Regions from separate parts of the Kitasatospora sp. NPDC101155 genome, predicted to be linked through region 1. Evidence: riboswitches for the same ligand, from Rfam matches in the RefSeq annotation. Region 1 holds a riboswitch; each other region holds the start of a gene.
What was found. Region 1 has a riboswitch for thiamine pyrophosphate ahead of ACIRYZ_RS37115 (cold-shock protein). Riboswitches for the same ligand answer to the same signal wherever they lie in the genome.
Positions count from the first base shown of each region.

Region 2: it holds a riboswitch for thiamine pyrophosphate, as region 1 does, so the genes downstream of both, thiO (glycine oxidase ThiO) here and ACIRYZ_RS37115 (cold-shock protein) in region 1, are expected to answer to the same signal.
Region 3: it holds a riboswitch for thiamine pyrophosphate, as region 1 does, so the genes downstream of both, ACIRYZ_RS01670 (purine-cytosine permease family protein) here and ACIRYZ_RS37115 (cold-shock protein) in region 1, are expected to answer to the same signal.

Region 1 covers NZ_JBIWPN010000043.1:57,447-61,717, reverse strand. Annotated here, with positions in the region: gene ACIRYZ_RS37125 (hypothetical protein) at 254-517, shown strand; gene ACIRYZ_RS37120 (hypothetical protein) at 587-898, shown strand; TPP riboswitch at 1,564-1,698, shown strand; gene ACIRYZ_RS37115 (cold-shock protein) at 1,746-1,949, shown strand; gene ACIRYZ_RS37110 (hypothetical protein) at 2,629-2,904, shown strand; gene ACIRYZ_RS37105 (hypothetical protein) at 3,183-3,479, shown strand; gene ACIRYZ_RS37100 (ribose-phosphate diphosphokinase) at 3,524-4,271, shown strand, end outside.
Region 2 covers NZ_JBIWPN010000003.1:168,791-173,061, forward strand. Annotated here, with positions in the region: gene ACIRYZ_RS05480 (thiazole synthase) at 1-507, opposite strand, end outside; gene thiS (sulfur carrier protein ThiS) at 511-720, opposite strand; gene thiO (glycine oxidase ThiO) at 717-1,892, opposite strand; TPP riboswitch at 1,896-2,008, opposite strand; gene ACIRYZ_RS05495 (NAD(P)/FAD-dependent oxidoreductase) at 2,137-3,339, shown strand; gene ACIRYZ_RS05500 (Rv2175c family DNA-binding protein) at 3,373-3,738, shown strand; gene thiE (thiamine phosphate synthase) at 3,738-4,271, shown strand, end outside.
Region 3 covers NZ_JBIWPN010000001.1:342,712-346,982, forward strand. Annotated here, with positions in the region: gene ACIRYZ_RS01665 (glycerophosphodiester phosphodiesterase) at 1-253, opposite strand, end outside; gene ACIRYZ_RS01670 (purine-cytosine permease family protein) at 333-1,745, opposite strand; TPP riboswitch at 1,738-1,886, opposite strand; gene ACIRYZ_RS01675 (S1C family serine protease) at 2,330-4,009, shown strand; tRNA gene ACIRYZ_RS01680 (tRNA-Ser) at 4,073-4,160, shown strand.

The sequences.
Region 1 (4,271 bases):
GTCGGCGCATCAACGTCCACGGCCAGATGTACGATGACCACCCGCGGGCCGTGAGCGCCGACCGGGCCTGGCAGGGACACGGCGTACCGCTGGTCCAGCGCCATGGTTTCCCGGCCTCCTCGCGACGCCGCATCGCGGCTTCCAACCCCGACACGGTTCGCCTGCGACCGTGCTGCCATCCTTCCAGACCACCGTTCGGTCAGCCCGCCGGCGCTGCGGCCGGCAGGGGCTGTGTACGGCGACGATCGCGGCCGTGCCGGAGATTGTCGCCGCGCTCAAGACGCGGGAGTACACGCCGGTGACCGTGCCCGAGTTGTTTGCGCAGACCGGAGGCATGAGGCCGGGAGCGGCCTACTTCCACGATGTGCAGGACGGCCTGCTGGGGCGTTCAGGCGGAGTTGTCGACGGCGACGGCAGGTCAGCCGCCACTGGGCAGCGGGCGCGTCCGTTCACCTGGTACCCCGACTGGAGGAGGAGATGTTGCGGCTGCGTTCACATCCTTGTGAGGCTTACTTGACGCCAGCACGGCTCTCGGCAAGCGCGGAGCACACAGCGCAGGTCACGGTGGACGCGAGGAGTGAGCGCGATGCGGATGATGCTCAGGGTTCGCCCGGACATGCATGCTTGGAGAGAGGCACTGAACGAGACCGTTGAGAGCGGCAAGCTGCCGAAGGTCCTCGATTCGTTGCTGGACCGGCTCAAGCCGGAGGCCGTCTACTTCACCCCGTTGGAGGGCGGTCCCACCTGCATCGTCATCTTCGACATGCAGAACAGCTCGCAGATGCCCGCGATCGCGGGGCCGTTATTGCGAGACCTGGGCGCGAAGGTCGAGCTTTCACCGGTGATGACCCGCAACGACCTCCAGAAGGGCATCGCCCCCCTTCAACAGCAGGGCTGAACAGCGATAGGGCGGGCCGCGCCACCGCCTTCCGCGAGCTACCACCGGCTCCTGAACCCCGCCGAGCCCGTCACCGAGGAATTCGTGGCCGGACTCATCTCCAACCTGATGCACGGCCTGCGACCATAGGCAGGTGGGACTGCGGCGCTTGCGCAAGCCGTCCATCCGACACTGCCGGAAGTGCCACATCCAGCAATGGCGGCGCCAGACCCACACCGCACCGGCCCGGCCGTGCAGCCGTGGCAGGGCGAGCGGCTGCGGGTCGTGGACGAGGGCTTCTGGCTGATCGCCGCAGCCTGGCGCTCGGCCGGAGCGGTATCGACCGGCTCGTCCACCACGCCGAGGTCCACTCCCTCAATGGCGAGTCCTATCGCATGCGAGGCCGCGAACTCGGACACGTCCCCACCGACGACAACGACTGACACACACATCCAGCGAGACCACGGCTGGCCCACAACTGAACCGTCGAAACCGGCCCGCGAATTCAGGCTCTTCTGCCGACATCGGTCAGCCAGCCTGTCAGCGGCCGGCAGGAACTGGCCACTAACACCAGCCTGGTCACCCGGACAGCGATGGGGCCGTTCGGCCCTGGTGCCGGGCGGGGGCGAGAGTACCGTGGGAATTGGCCTGCAGGGCGAGCGAGGGAGTTCGACCGGATGGCCCCGGGCAATGGGCGGAGGCTCCGCGCGGGGCGGTTGTCGGCGGTCGGGCTGAGAGGCTGGAAGGTCCGTGAGACCGGAAGGCGACCTCCATCACCTGATCCGGACAATGCCGGCGAAGGGAGCCCACCTTGCAGGTTTCCGTCTGCCCGCACGGCACTGCTGCGAGGCGCGCGAAGGAGAAGCGCATGGCTACCGGCACCGTGAAATGGTTCAACGCCGAAAAGGGCTTCGGCTTCATCGAGCAGGACGGCGGCGGCCCCGACGTGTTCGCCCACTACTCGAACATCGACGCCCAGGGCTTCCGTGAACTCCAGGAGGGCCAGAAGGTGACCTTCGACGTCGTGCAGGGCCAGAAGGGCCCGCAGGCGGAGCACATCCGCCCCGCCTGACCTCCAGCACATGAGCGGGCGCCCCGCACGCACCCGTGTGCGGGGCGTCTTTGCGTCCCCGCACCCTCCTCGGTGGCCGCACCCGGAGATCCGCAAGGCCCGCCCCGAAGGGCGCGGGCCAAGTCCGGCTGTCGCTGCTCGCTCCACAAGGTCGGCGCTGGTCGTCATGTGTGCCCCAGGGCGAGCTGGCTTCGGCGTGGGTGTCCGTCCAGGCGGGGTGCTGGGGCCGATGGGCGACGCCGAGGCGAACGGGGGGCCTGACCCATTGAGGAAGTTCCATCGTGATTGGTGCAGGCCACCGGCCCTGGTGTGACGAGTCGTTGGGGGCTCGCGCGGCTCGTCACGGTGATCGTCGCGCGGAGATCATCCATTACCGCGCGACCTGGTGGTGCGTCAGCACCAGCAGGGCCCGTGCCCGGTGGACATGAGCGGGCTCCCTCCCGGAGCGGAAAGCTGTTCGCCTTCGAGCCTGCCCTGTTGTCCGTGTCGAAACCAGCCCCCGCACTGCCGGAGCCAGCCGCTCAACCGGCCCCGGCAACGTCGGGTGTGTGGCCGAAGCGCGGGACGTGTAAACGCTCGTTCCCGCCCGACCTGTCGGTATCGCTCCGCGCGCCGGGCGTCACCCCAGGGCCGTGCGGGTCCAAGGACTCCACGGACGTCAGCCCCACAGTGCGAAGCGATGGTCTTCAGCCGCCGCTCTGCCTCCGCCGTCGGCGACACCTGGGTGATCGCGTCGAGCGCGCCCTACCGGTCGCCGTTATCCCAGCACTCAAGGGCCGGCGCGGCCAGTCGGCCGGTCTCGGTGAGCTTCGCGGACGCCACCCCCGGCAGCGATCGCTCGTCCGGGGCGCCGTCCGAGGCCGGTTGCCCGGGCGGCTGGTCAGCGGGTGGCATGGTGCTCGGCCTCGGTGGCCTGGAGGCGAAAGGACTCCGTGCCGGTCTCGATCAGGATTGACGGCGGCCGTGAACAGCTGCGGGAGACCGCGGTGAGCGAGCGCCCGCACCGACACGCGTTCTCTGCGGCCGGAGCCCGCATGGCCAGGTTCACCGCCTCGGGTGGCGCATCGCCTCACCGACGGCGGTCATTCACGGGCAAAGCCGCCGCCCATCAGCGGCGGAAGAGAACAACGAAAGGGCCGGTCGGCCCACGAAGGTCGGGGCGTTCAGCCGCTGTCCGCGCCGGAACCGCCTGACAGGCTGGTCGAGTAGAGAACTCGCCGGGAGGTGGCGGCCGTGATCGCAGCACTGATCAGGAAGCTGGGCCGGTTCACGGCAGGCGCGACCCGGGCCGCGAGCCGACGGCCCAGAAAGCCGCGGCAGCGACCGGATCCCGCGCCCGAACCGCGGTCCTCCGCCGGTGGCCTCCCCGCCGCGGCGGGCGCCCCGGCGGCAGGCGGGGACGAGATGGAGCGGCTGCTCGCCGCCGCTCTGCTAGCCGGGCTGATCGCACCGGCGGAGTACCGGCGGGCGATGACCGTCCTGGCCCGCGCCGACGACGCCGGCCGACCGCTCGACGTACCGCTGTGGTGAGCCCGCATAGACGGCCGCCACAGCAGGGAACCCGGGAGGACGCGATGACGAACCCACGGATCCTGTCGGGCACGGCCCATCCCGCGCTCGGCGACGCCGTCTCGGAGGCACTCGGCACCGAGCCGGTCGCGTGCGAGGTGGAACGCTTTCCCGACGGCGAGTTGCAGCCCGTCGTCGGCCATGTCCGCGGCGAGGACGTGTACGTCGTCCAGCCCACCGGTCCCGACGTGAACGAGTACCTGATCGAACTCATGCTGCTCCTCGACGCATGCCGTCGCGCAGGCGCGCGCCGGGTCACCGGCGTCGTCCCGTACTTCGGCTACGCCCGCCAGGACCGCCGCACCCGAGCCGGGCAGTCGGTCGGCGCCCGCGTGGCGCTCGACGCCCTGACGGCCGCCGGTGCCGACCGGCTGGTCGTCGTCGACCCGCACACCCCGACCCTCGAAGCGATGAGCAGCATCCCCGTCGAGACGCTCAGCGCGGTGCCGCTGCTGGCCGCCGCGCTGGCCGAGGACACACCCGCAGCCGCCGTGGTGATCTCGCCCGACCTCGGCGCCGTCAAACTCGCCGAACACTACGGCGAGTTGCTCGGCCGGCCGGTCGCCGTCGTCCGCAAGACCCGCTTGTCCGGCAGCAAGGTACGGGCCGAGGAACTGGTCGGCGATGTCGCCGGCCGACCCACGGTGATCGTCGACGACATGATCAGCACCGGCGGCACCGTCAGGGCCGCCGTCAAAGTCCTGCTGGCCCAGGGCGCGGCACCGGACATCACCGTCGCCGCCACCCACCCCC
Region 2 (4,271 bases), on a different contig from region 1:
GTTGTGCGGGTTGCGGATGCCCAGGCCGGAGCCGATCGGCGAGCCCAGCGGCATGATCGCCGCGCAGCCGACGTCCTCCAGCTTGCGCGCCAGCACCGGGTCGTCGTTGGTGTACGGGAGCACGGTGAAGCCGTCGTCGACCAGGGTCTCGGCGGCGTCCAGCAGCTCGATCGGGTCGGGCAGCAGGGTGCGCTCGTCGGCGATCACCTCCAGCTTCACCCAGTCGGTGCTGAGCGCCTCGCGGGCCAGCCGGGCGGTCAGCACGGCCTCGCCGGCGGTGAAGCAACCGGCCGTGTTGGGCAGCACCCGGATGCCGTTGCGGGTCAGCACGTCCAGGACGGAGCCCTGGGTGGTGGCGTCGACCCGGCGCATGGCCACCGTGGTCAGCTCGGTGCCGGAGGCGAGCAACGCGCGCTCCAGGACCTCCAGGCTGGGCGCGCCGCCGGTGCCCATGATGAGCCGGGAGGAGAAGGTCGTCCCGGCGATGGTGAGAAGGTCGTCGGCCATGGCTCAGCCTCCCTGGACAGCGGTGAGGATCTCGACCCGGTCGCCGGTGTTCAGCGGCGTGTCGGACCACGAACTACGGGGCACCACAGCCTCGTTGACGGCTGCGGCGACGCCCGTGTTGGCCTTGCTGACGGTGGCCACCAGCTCGGCGAGGGTCGTGGCGGCGGGCGTCCGGCGGGGCTCGCCGTTGACGGTCAGGGCGATCTCGGTCATGCGGAGGCCTTCGTGGTGGAGTGGTCGGGGGAGAACCGGGCGGGCGTGAACGGCGCCGCGAGGTCCGGGACTTCGCCGGTCGCCAGGTACTCGGCGACCAGGTCGGCGGTCACCGGGGTGAGCAGCACGCCGTTGCGGTAGTGGCCGGTGGCGGCGACCAGTCCGGGCAGCGAAGTCGGGCCCAGCAGCGGGGCGTTGTCCGGCGAGCCGGGGCGCAGCCCGGCGGAGGTCTCCACCAGCGGGAGTTCGGTGATGCCGGGGACCAACTCGTGGGCGTCACGGAGGAGTTCGTACACCCCGCCGGCGGTGACGGTGGTGTCGTAGCCCTGCTCCTCGGTGGTCGCGCCGATCACCAGCTCGCCGTTCTCGCGCGGCACCAGGTACAGGTGCTGCCCGCGCACGACCGCGCGGACGTTGCGGGAGAGGAACGGCCGGTGGGCGTCCGGGATGCGGAGCCGCAGCACCTGTCCCTTCACCGGGCGGATCGCGGGCAGCACGCCCTCGGGCAGGCCGGGCAGCCGGTGGCTGTGCGGGCCGGCGGCGAGCACGATCTGATCGGCGGTCACCGTCTCCCCGGTGCTGAGCCGGGCGCCGACCGCGCGGCCGTCCTCGACGAGCAGCTCGACGGCCTCGGCGCGCCGACCGACGACGCCCGCGCGCTCACCGGCCAGCAGCAGTGCGGTGAGCAGCCGCCGGGGATCCACCTGGTGGTCGTTCGCGACGTGCAGGCCGCCGCGCACACCGGGGGCCAGCATCGGCTCCAGCCTGCGGGCCTCCCGGCCGGTCAGCCAGCTCGACTCCAGACCGAGCCGCTGGTGGAAGGCGTGCAGTTCGCGCAGTTCCTCGCGGTCGTCGGAGTCCAGTGCGACGGCGATCGTGCCGCACCGGCGGTAGCCGGTGTCCTCGCCGCCGCTCGCCTCGGTGAGTTCGGCGGCGAAGGCCGCGTACCGCTCGTTCGAGGCCATGCCGAGGCGCAGCAGCGGCTCCTCGCCGTACTGCAGCTCGGTGACCGGGGCGAGCATCCCGGCCGCGACCGCGGCCGCCCCGCCGCCGGGGGAGGGGTCGACCACGACCACGTTCCCCAGCCCGCGCTGCGCGGCGCGCCACGCGACGGCGAGGCCGACGATGCCCCCGCCGATCACCAGCACGTCGGCGCGGTCGCCTGATGGCAAGCGTGACAAAGCTGCTCTTCTCCCTTCGCCGGTATGACCCGGATCAGGTTCGGACGGTCGCGGGCCGTGCCAGCCCGCCTCTCAGCCCGGTACGCCGGGCTCCCGTGTGGTGCACCCACCTTAACGCCGGGGGTCGGCCCGGCCGAAGGGCCGTGTGAGGGGTGGGACGGGTGAGCAGGATGGTTGCCGCCGGGCCCGCCCGAAGGGCGGACGGCCGCCGGGTGCCGCCGCGGCGCTGAGTACAGTGACGGGCGTGGCAGAGCTGAGCGGAACGGATCAGGTGGTCGTCGTCGGGGCCGGGCTGGCCGGGGCGCAGTGCGCCCTGAAGCTGCGGCAGGGCGGCTGGCGGGGGCGGATCACCCTGGTCGGCGAGGAGCCGCACGCGCCGTACGACCGGCCGCCGCTCTCCAAGGACGTGCTGCTCGGCAAGGCCGACGCCACCACCCTGGACATCGACTACGGGCAGCTCGGCATCGAGCTGCTCACCGGTCGTCGCGCCACCGGCCTCACCCCGGGCGTGCTGCACACCGACGGCGGCGACCTCCCGTACGACTCGCTGGTGATCGCCACCGGCGCCACTCCGCGCGCCCTGCCCGGCGCCGAGCGCGCCCACCTGCTGCACACCCTGGACGACGCCCTGGCGCTGCGCGCGCTGCTGCGCCCCGGGCTGCGGCTGGTCCTGGTCGGCGCGGGCTGGATCGGCGCCGAGGTGTCCACCGCCGCGCGGCAGGCCGGCTGCGAGGTGACCGTGGTGGAGGCCGGCCCGGCGCCGGTGCCGGGCGCGCTGCCGACCGGGGTCGGCTCGGCGATGGCCGCCTGGTACGCCGAGGCCGGGGTCGAGCTGCGCTGCGGGGTCGGCGTCGCCGCCGTCGAGCCGGGCGCGGTGCTGCTGGCGGACGGCTCGCACCTGCCCGCCGACGAGGTGGTGGTCGGCGTCGGCGCCCGGCCCGCGACCGGCTGGCTGGCCGGCTCGGGCGTCGAGCTGGACGCGGCCGGGGCGGTCCTGGTGGACGAGCGGCTGCGCACCAGCCTGCCCGGGGTCTTCGCGGCCGGGGACTGCGTCAGCTACCCGTCGGCCCGCTCCGGTGCCCGACTGGCCGTGCAGCACTGGGACCACGCGCTGCAGTCCGGCGAGGCCGCGGCCGCCGCCGTGCTGGGGGCGGACGCGCCGTACGACCCGGTGCCGTACTTCTGGTCCGAGCAGTTCGGCCGGATGGTCCAGTACGCCGGCCGGCACGCCGAGGGCGACGAGCTGCTGTGGCGCGGCAGCCCGCAGGACGCGGCCTGGTCGGTGCTCTGGCTGCGTGACGGGGTGCCGAGCGCGCTGCTGGCGGTGGACCGGCCGCGCGACCTGACCCAGGGGCGGAAGCTGATCGAGCGCGGGGCGGTGCTGGACCCGGCCCTCGCCGCGGACCCCTCGGTGCCGCTCAAGGGGGCCACCGCTTAGCGCCGGACGGCGCGGAGGTGGCAGTCTGGTGGCGTGAGCGAGATCGAAAGCAAGATTGAAGCCCTGGTCCCCGAGTGGATGTACCTCCCCGACATCTCGGAGCAGTGGGGTGTGCTGGTCACCGAGGTCCGCGACATGGTCAAGAAGCGTGAGCTGATCGCGCTCCGCCGCGGCCCCAACAAGTCGCTGCAGGTTCCTGCGGCGTTCATCGACGGCCCGGGGCTGGTCAAGCACCTGTCCGGCACCCTGAACCTGCTGCGCGACTGCGGGTACAACGACGTGGAGATCCTGGAGTGGCTCTTCACCGAGGACCCGTCGCTGCCCGGCAGCCCGATCCAGGCGCTGCGGGAGAACCGCGGCACCGAGGTCAAGCGTCGCGCCCAGGCGATGCTGATCTGATGGCGGCGGACACGCTGCGTGCCCGCCTGGCCGACGCCCGGCTCTACCTGTGCACCGACGCCCGCCGCGAGCAGGGCGACCTCGCCGAGTTCCTGGACGCGGCGCTGGCCGGCGGCGTGGACATCGTCCAGCTCCGCGACAAGGGCCTGGAGGCCAAGCAGGAGCTGGCGGCCCTGGAGGTCTTCGCCGACGCCTGCCGCCGCCACGGCAAGCTGCTGGCCGTCAACGACCGCGCCGACGTCGCCCACGCGGCCCGGCCGGACGTGCTGCACCTCGGCCAGGACGACCTGCCGGTGCCGGCCGCCCGGGCGATCCTCGGTGAGGACGTGCTGATCGGACGGTCCTGCCACGCCGAGTCCGAGGTGGACGCGGCGGTCGCCGAGCCGGGCGTGGACTACTTCTGCACCGGCCCGGTCTGGCCGACCCCGACCAAGCCGGGCCGCCCGGCGCCGGGCCTCGGCCTGGTGTCGTACGCGGCGAAGCAGTCGACCGACCAGCCGTGGTTCGCGATCGGCGGGATCGACCTCGGCAAC
Region 3 (4,271 bases), on a different contig from region 1:
CGGCGAGGGTCATCGCGGAGACGGTGCCCTGGCCGTTCGAGACCCGGCCGATCCGGCGGTCGTGCACGCAGACCAGCTCGCCGTCGGCCGTCACCCGGACGTCGCACTCGACGGCGTCCGCGCCCTCGTCGAGCGCGCGCCGGTAGGCCGCAAAGGTGTGCTCGGGCAGGGCGTGGGAGGAACCGCGATGGGCGATCACCTGGACGGAGGGCGCGGTGCGCGCCGCCGACGGGGACAGGTCTGGGCTGGTCACGGGCCCAACGATAGGCGGCGGAGGTGACGCGGGGGCGAAGACGGTCCCAACCTGCGGGGCCGGTTTCGCCCCCGGTGCCTCAGGCGCGGGCGGCGCGCCGGGTCAGCGGGGTGAGCGCCCAGGTGACCAGGGCCGGTACCAGGAAGGCGAACAGCGAGGCGGAGGTCCACTCCTGCGGGGTGAAGTGCAGGGCCCGCTGGGCCGAGGTCCAGAAGTCCGTCCACCAGCCGGCCACCGCGGTCGGCGCGATGAACTGGTAGACCGCGAAGCCCAGCACCCACGGCAGCAGCATCAGCCAGCGGGACGGCGCCTTCTCGGAGAGGTCCCAGCCGTGCCGGCCGGCCCCGAAGAAGTAGTCCACCGCCAGCACCGCGAGCAGCGGCACGAAGACCGAGCCGATCAGGCCGAGGAAGTTGCTGTAGGTGTCGGTGAACCTGTCGATCCGCAGTGCCAGCACGGTGGTCAGCACGCCGATCCCGCCGCTCAGCACCCGGCGGTCCACCCGCGGCAGCAGGTTCTGCAGCGACATCGCGGTCGAGTACACGTTGGCGAAGGACTGGTCGGTCTCGCGCAGCACCAGCACCAGCAGGAACAGCCAGCCGGCCCAGACGCCGAGGAAGGAGTCGAAGATCCGGCTCGGGTCGCCGTCGGACTGCAGCAGCGCCATCAGGCCGAGCACGTAGCACCAGACCTGGGCGACGGTGTAGCCGGAGAAGCTCCCCCAGAAGGACGAGCCCGCGGTGCGCGAGTGCCGGGTGTAGTCGGCGGCCATCGGGACGAAGGAGATCGACACCGCGATCATCGCGTCGGTGGCGCCCAGGAAGCCGTGCCAGTTGCCCGCGCCCGGGTCCGGTACGCCCTGACGGCCCAACTGGACGGTGAAGTACACCATCGCGACCGCGACCGCCCCGGCCACGAAGCGGCGCAGCACCGCGATCGCGCCCAGCGGCCAGATCGTCAGCGCGGTGGTCAGCGCGCCCGCGGCCAGCACGAACAGCCAGCGGTAGCCGGTGGTGTGGGCGACGGTCTGGGCGCCCGCCGAGATGGTCAGCAGCTCGAACACGCCCCAGCCGATGCACTGGACGATGTTCAGCACGGTCGGCAGGTAGGACAGCCGGGTGCCGAACAGCCCGCGCAGGTTGGCCATCGCGGGGGCGCCGGTCCGGGCGCCGATCAGCGCGGCCACGCCGAGCATCGCGGTGCCGACCGCCGTACCGGCCACGATCGCGGTCACCGCGGCGGCCAGCGACAGCTCGCTGCCCTTCTCGCCGAGCACGGTGGCGGCGGTGGAGAAGCCGATCAGGCTGACGCCCAGGTTCATCCAGAGCGCGAAGTGGTCCCGGAAGCGCAGGGTGCGCGGCGGCTCGGTGTCCAGCACCAGCGGCGCCTCGACACGCCCGTCGGTGCCGGGGGCGGTCGCGTCCGCGGGACGATCAAGGAAATCCTTGGACGTGGGCGCGCTCGAAGAAGAGGATGGCGAAGCAGGCGGCATGGCCGATACTCCCTACGCCGGCATTACCCGGACAGGTTCCGGCGGTCAGCGCCCCCTCGACGGTTCGCCGGTGTCCTACTTGGCGTACGGTCGACATGCGCACTCTCAGCCTGGTCGGTCCAAGCTCCCGCGTGTCAGTTTGGAGCGACAGGCTAACCGGCACAGGTACGAACGCCAAAGGCCACGGGGTGTGCGGTCCGCGTCGCGGAACGCCCGGGCGGAGGGAGGGGGGCTCCCCGACCGTCGCCGTCATCGCCGTCGTCGGTGTCGGCTAAGGATTCTTATGAGTTCTTCAGAGGGGTCCTTACGGCAATCGAATCGACGGTGCGAAAAACTATGGTCCTTGGTTCTGTCAGCTATGGAGGTCGTCCGTGAGCACCGAGCGCGAGGTTGGGCCCACCGGGCCGCAGGGGGAGCAGCCCGCGGGCCCCGAGGAGACGGCTGGGCCCGTTTCCGACGGCACCGCTCAGGGCGGCCACAAGCCGACGATGGCGTTCAGCCGGGTCCCCGAGCCCGAGGCCGCGCCGGAAGCCGCTGACGCGGCGTCGGCCGCCGCCGCGGGCGACGGCGGGCACAAGCCGACGATGGCGTTCAGCCGCGTCCCGGAGCCGGAGACCGCGCCGGAGGCCGGGCTCGAGCCGGTCGAGGCCGCCCCGACTGCGGCCGCCCCGGCCGAGGGCGGTCACAAGCCCACCGTGGCCTTCACCAAGGTCCCCGCGCCGGAGGTCCCGGCGGTGCCCGCCGCCGAGGAGCACGCCGTCGACCCGGTCACCGGCTACATCGACGCCCCGCCGCCGGTCCTGCCGCCCGCGCCGCCCGTCGCGCCCGCGCCCGCAGCCGCGGCCCCGGTGGCCCCGGCCCTGCCGCCGGCCGCCAACCCGTACGCGACCCCCTCCCACGGCGTGCCCGCCGCCGGTGCGCAGGAGCCGTACGGCGCCGCGCCCGCCGCGCACGGCCACCACCCGTTCGGCGCCGGCCAGCCGGTCGGCGGCTGGGGCGCCGCCCATGACGCCACCTCCGGCGGTGCGGGCTACCCCGGCGGCCCCGGAGGCCCCGACTACCCCGGCGGCCCCGGAGGCCCCGACTACCCCGGCGGCCCGCTCGGCTACCCGGCCGACCACCCCGGCGGCCCCGGCGGCCCGCGCAAGAAGCGCGGCGGCCTGGTGGCCCTCCTCGCGGCCGTCGCGCTGGTCGCCGGTGTGGCCGGCGGCGCGATCGGCGTGGTCGCCACCAACCAGGTCAGCAGCAGCAGTTCGGCCGACGACCACCGCAGCACCACCGTCCAGGCCAGCGACACCCAGAAGAACGAGCCCGTCCCCGGCTCGATCGCCGCCATCGCGCAGAAGGCGCTGCCCAGCGTCGTCACCATCAAGGCGCAGAACAGCAGCGAGTCGGGCACCGGCACCGGCTTCGTCTTCGACACCGAGGGCCACATCCTCACCAACAACCACGTGGTCGCGCCAGCCCTCAACGGCGGCAAACTGACCGTCAAGTTCGCCGACGGCACGTCCTACAGCGCCTCGGTGCTGGGCCACGCCGACGGCTACGACGTCGCCGTGGTCAAGATCGACAACCCGCCGAAGGGCAAGCTGGCGCCCCTGGCGCTGGCCGACTCCGACAAGGTCAACGTCGGCGACACCACGATCGCGATCGGTGCGCCGTACGGCTTGGAGTCCACCGTCACCAGCGGCATCGTCAGCGCCAAGGACCGCCCGGTCGCCTCGGGCGACGAGACCGGCGCGCAGGCCTCGTACATGAACGCCCTGCAGACCGACGCCTCGATCAACCCCGGCAACTCCGGCGGCCCGCTGCTCGACTCCAGCGGCGCGGTGATGGGCATCAACTCGGCGATCCAGTCCAACGCCTCCGCCAACGGCCGGGCCGGCAGCATCGGCCTGGGCTTCGCCATCCCGATCAACCAGGCCAAGTGGGTCGCTGACACCCTGATCAAGACCGGCAAGCCGGTCTACGCCAAGCTCGACGTGCTGCGCAACGACGACTACAAGGGCGACGGCGCGCAGATCCAGACCCGCGACATCCAGGGCCAGCCGGCCGTCACCCCCGGCGGCGCGGCCGACAAGGCCGGCCTCAAGCCGGGCGACGTGATCACCAAGCTCGGCGGCGCGCCGATCGAGAACGGCCCCGCCCTGGTCAGCCGGATCTGGACGCACAAGCCGGGCGAGACGGTGGACGTCGAGTACACCCGCAACGGTCAGACGTACACCACCAAGGTCACCCTCGGTCAGCGCGACGGCGACCAGTGACCCTCGGGAGCGCGGAATCGTGTGCGCCGAAGCCCGCCGGACCCGTTAGGCTGACCTCCGCCTGGAGAGCTGCCCGAGCGGCCTAAGGGAACAGTCTTGAAAACTGTCGTGGCGTGACCCGTCACCGTGGGTTCGAATCCCACGCTCTCCGCTGGTAGGAGAACCACCTGCTCAGGGCGGGTGCCGAGCCCACTCGGCACCCGCCCTCGGTGTTTTCCGGAGCGGTCCGGCGGCCGGGGTCGTCCCTGAAGCCGGTGCTTCG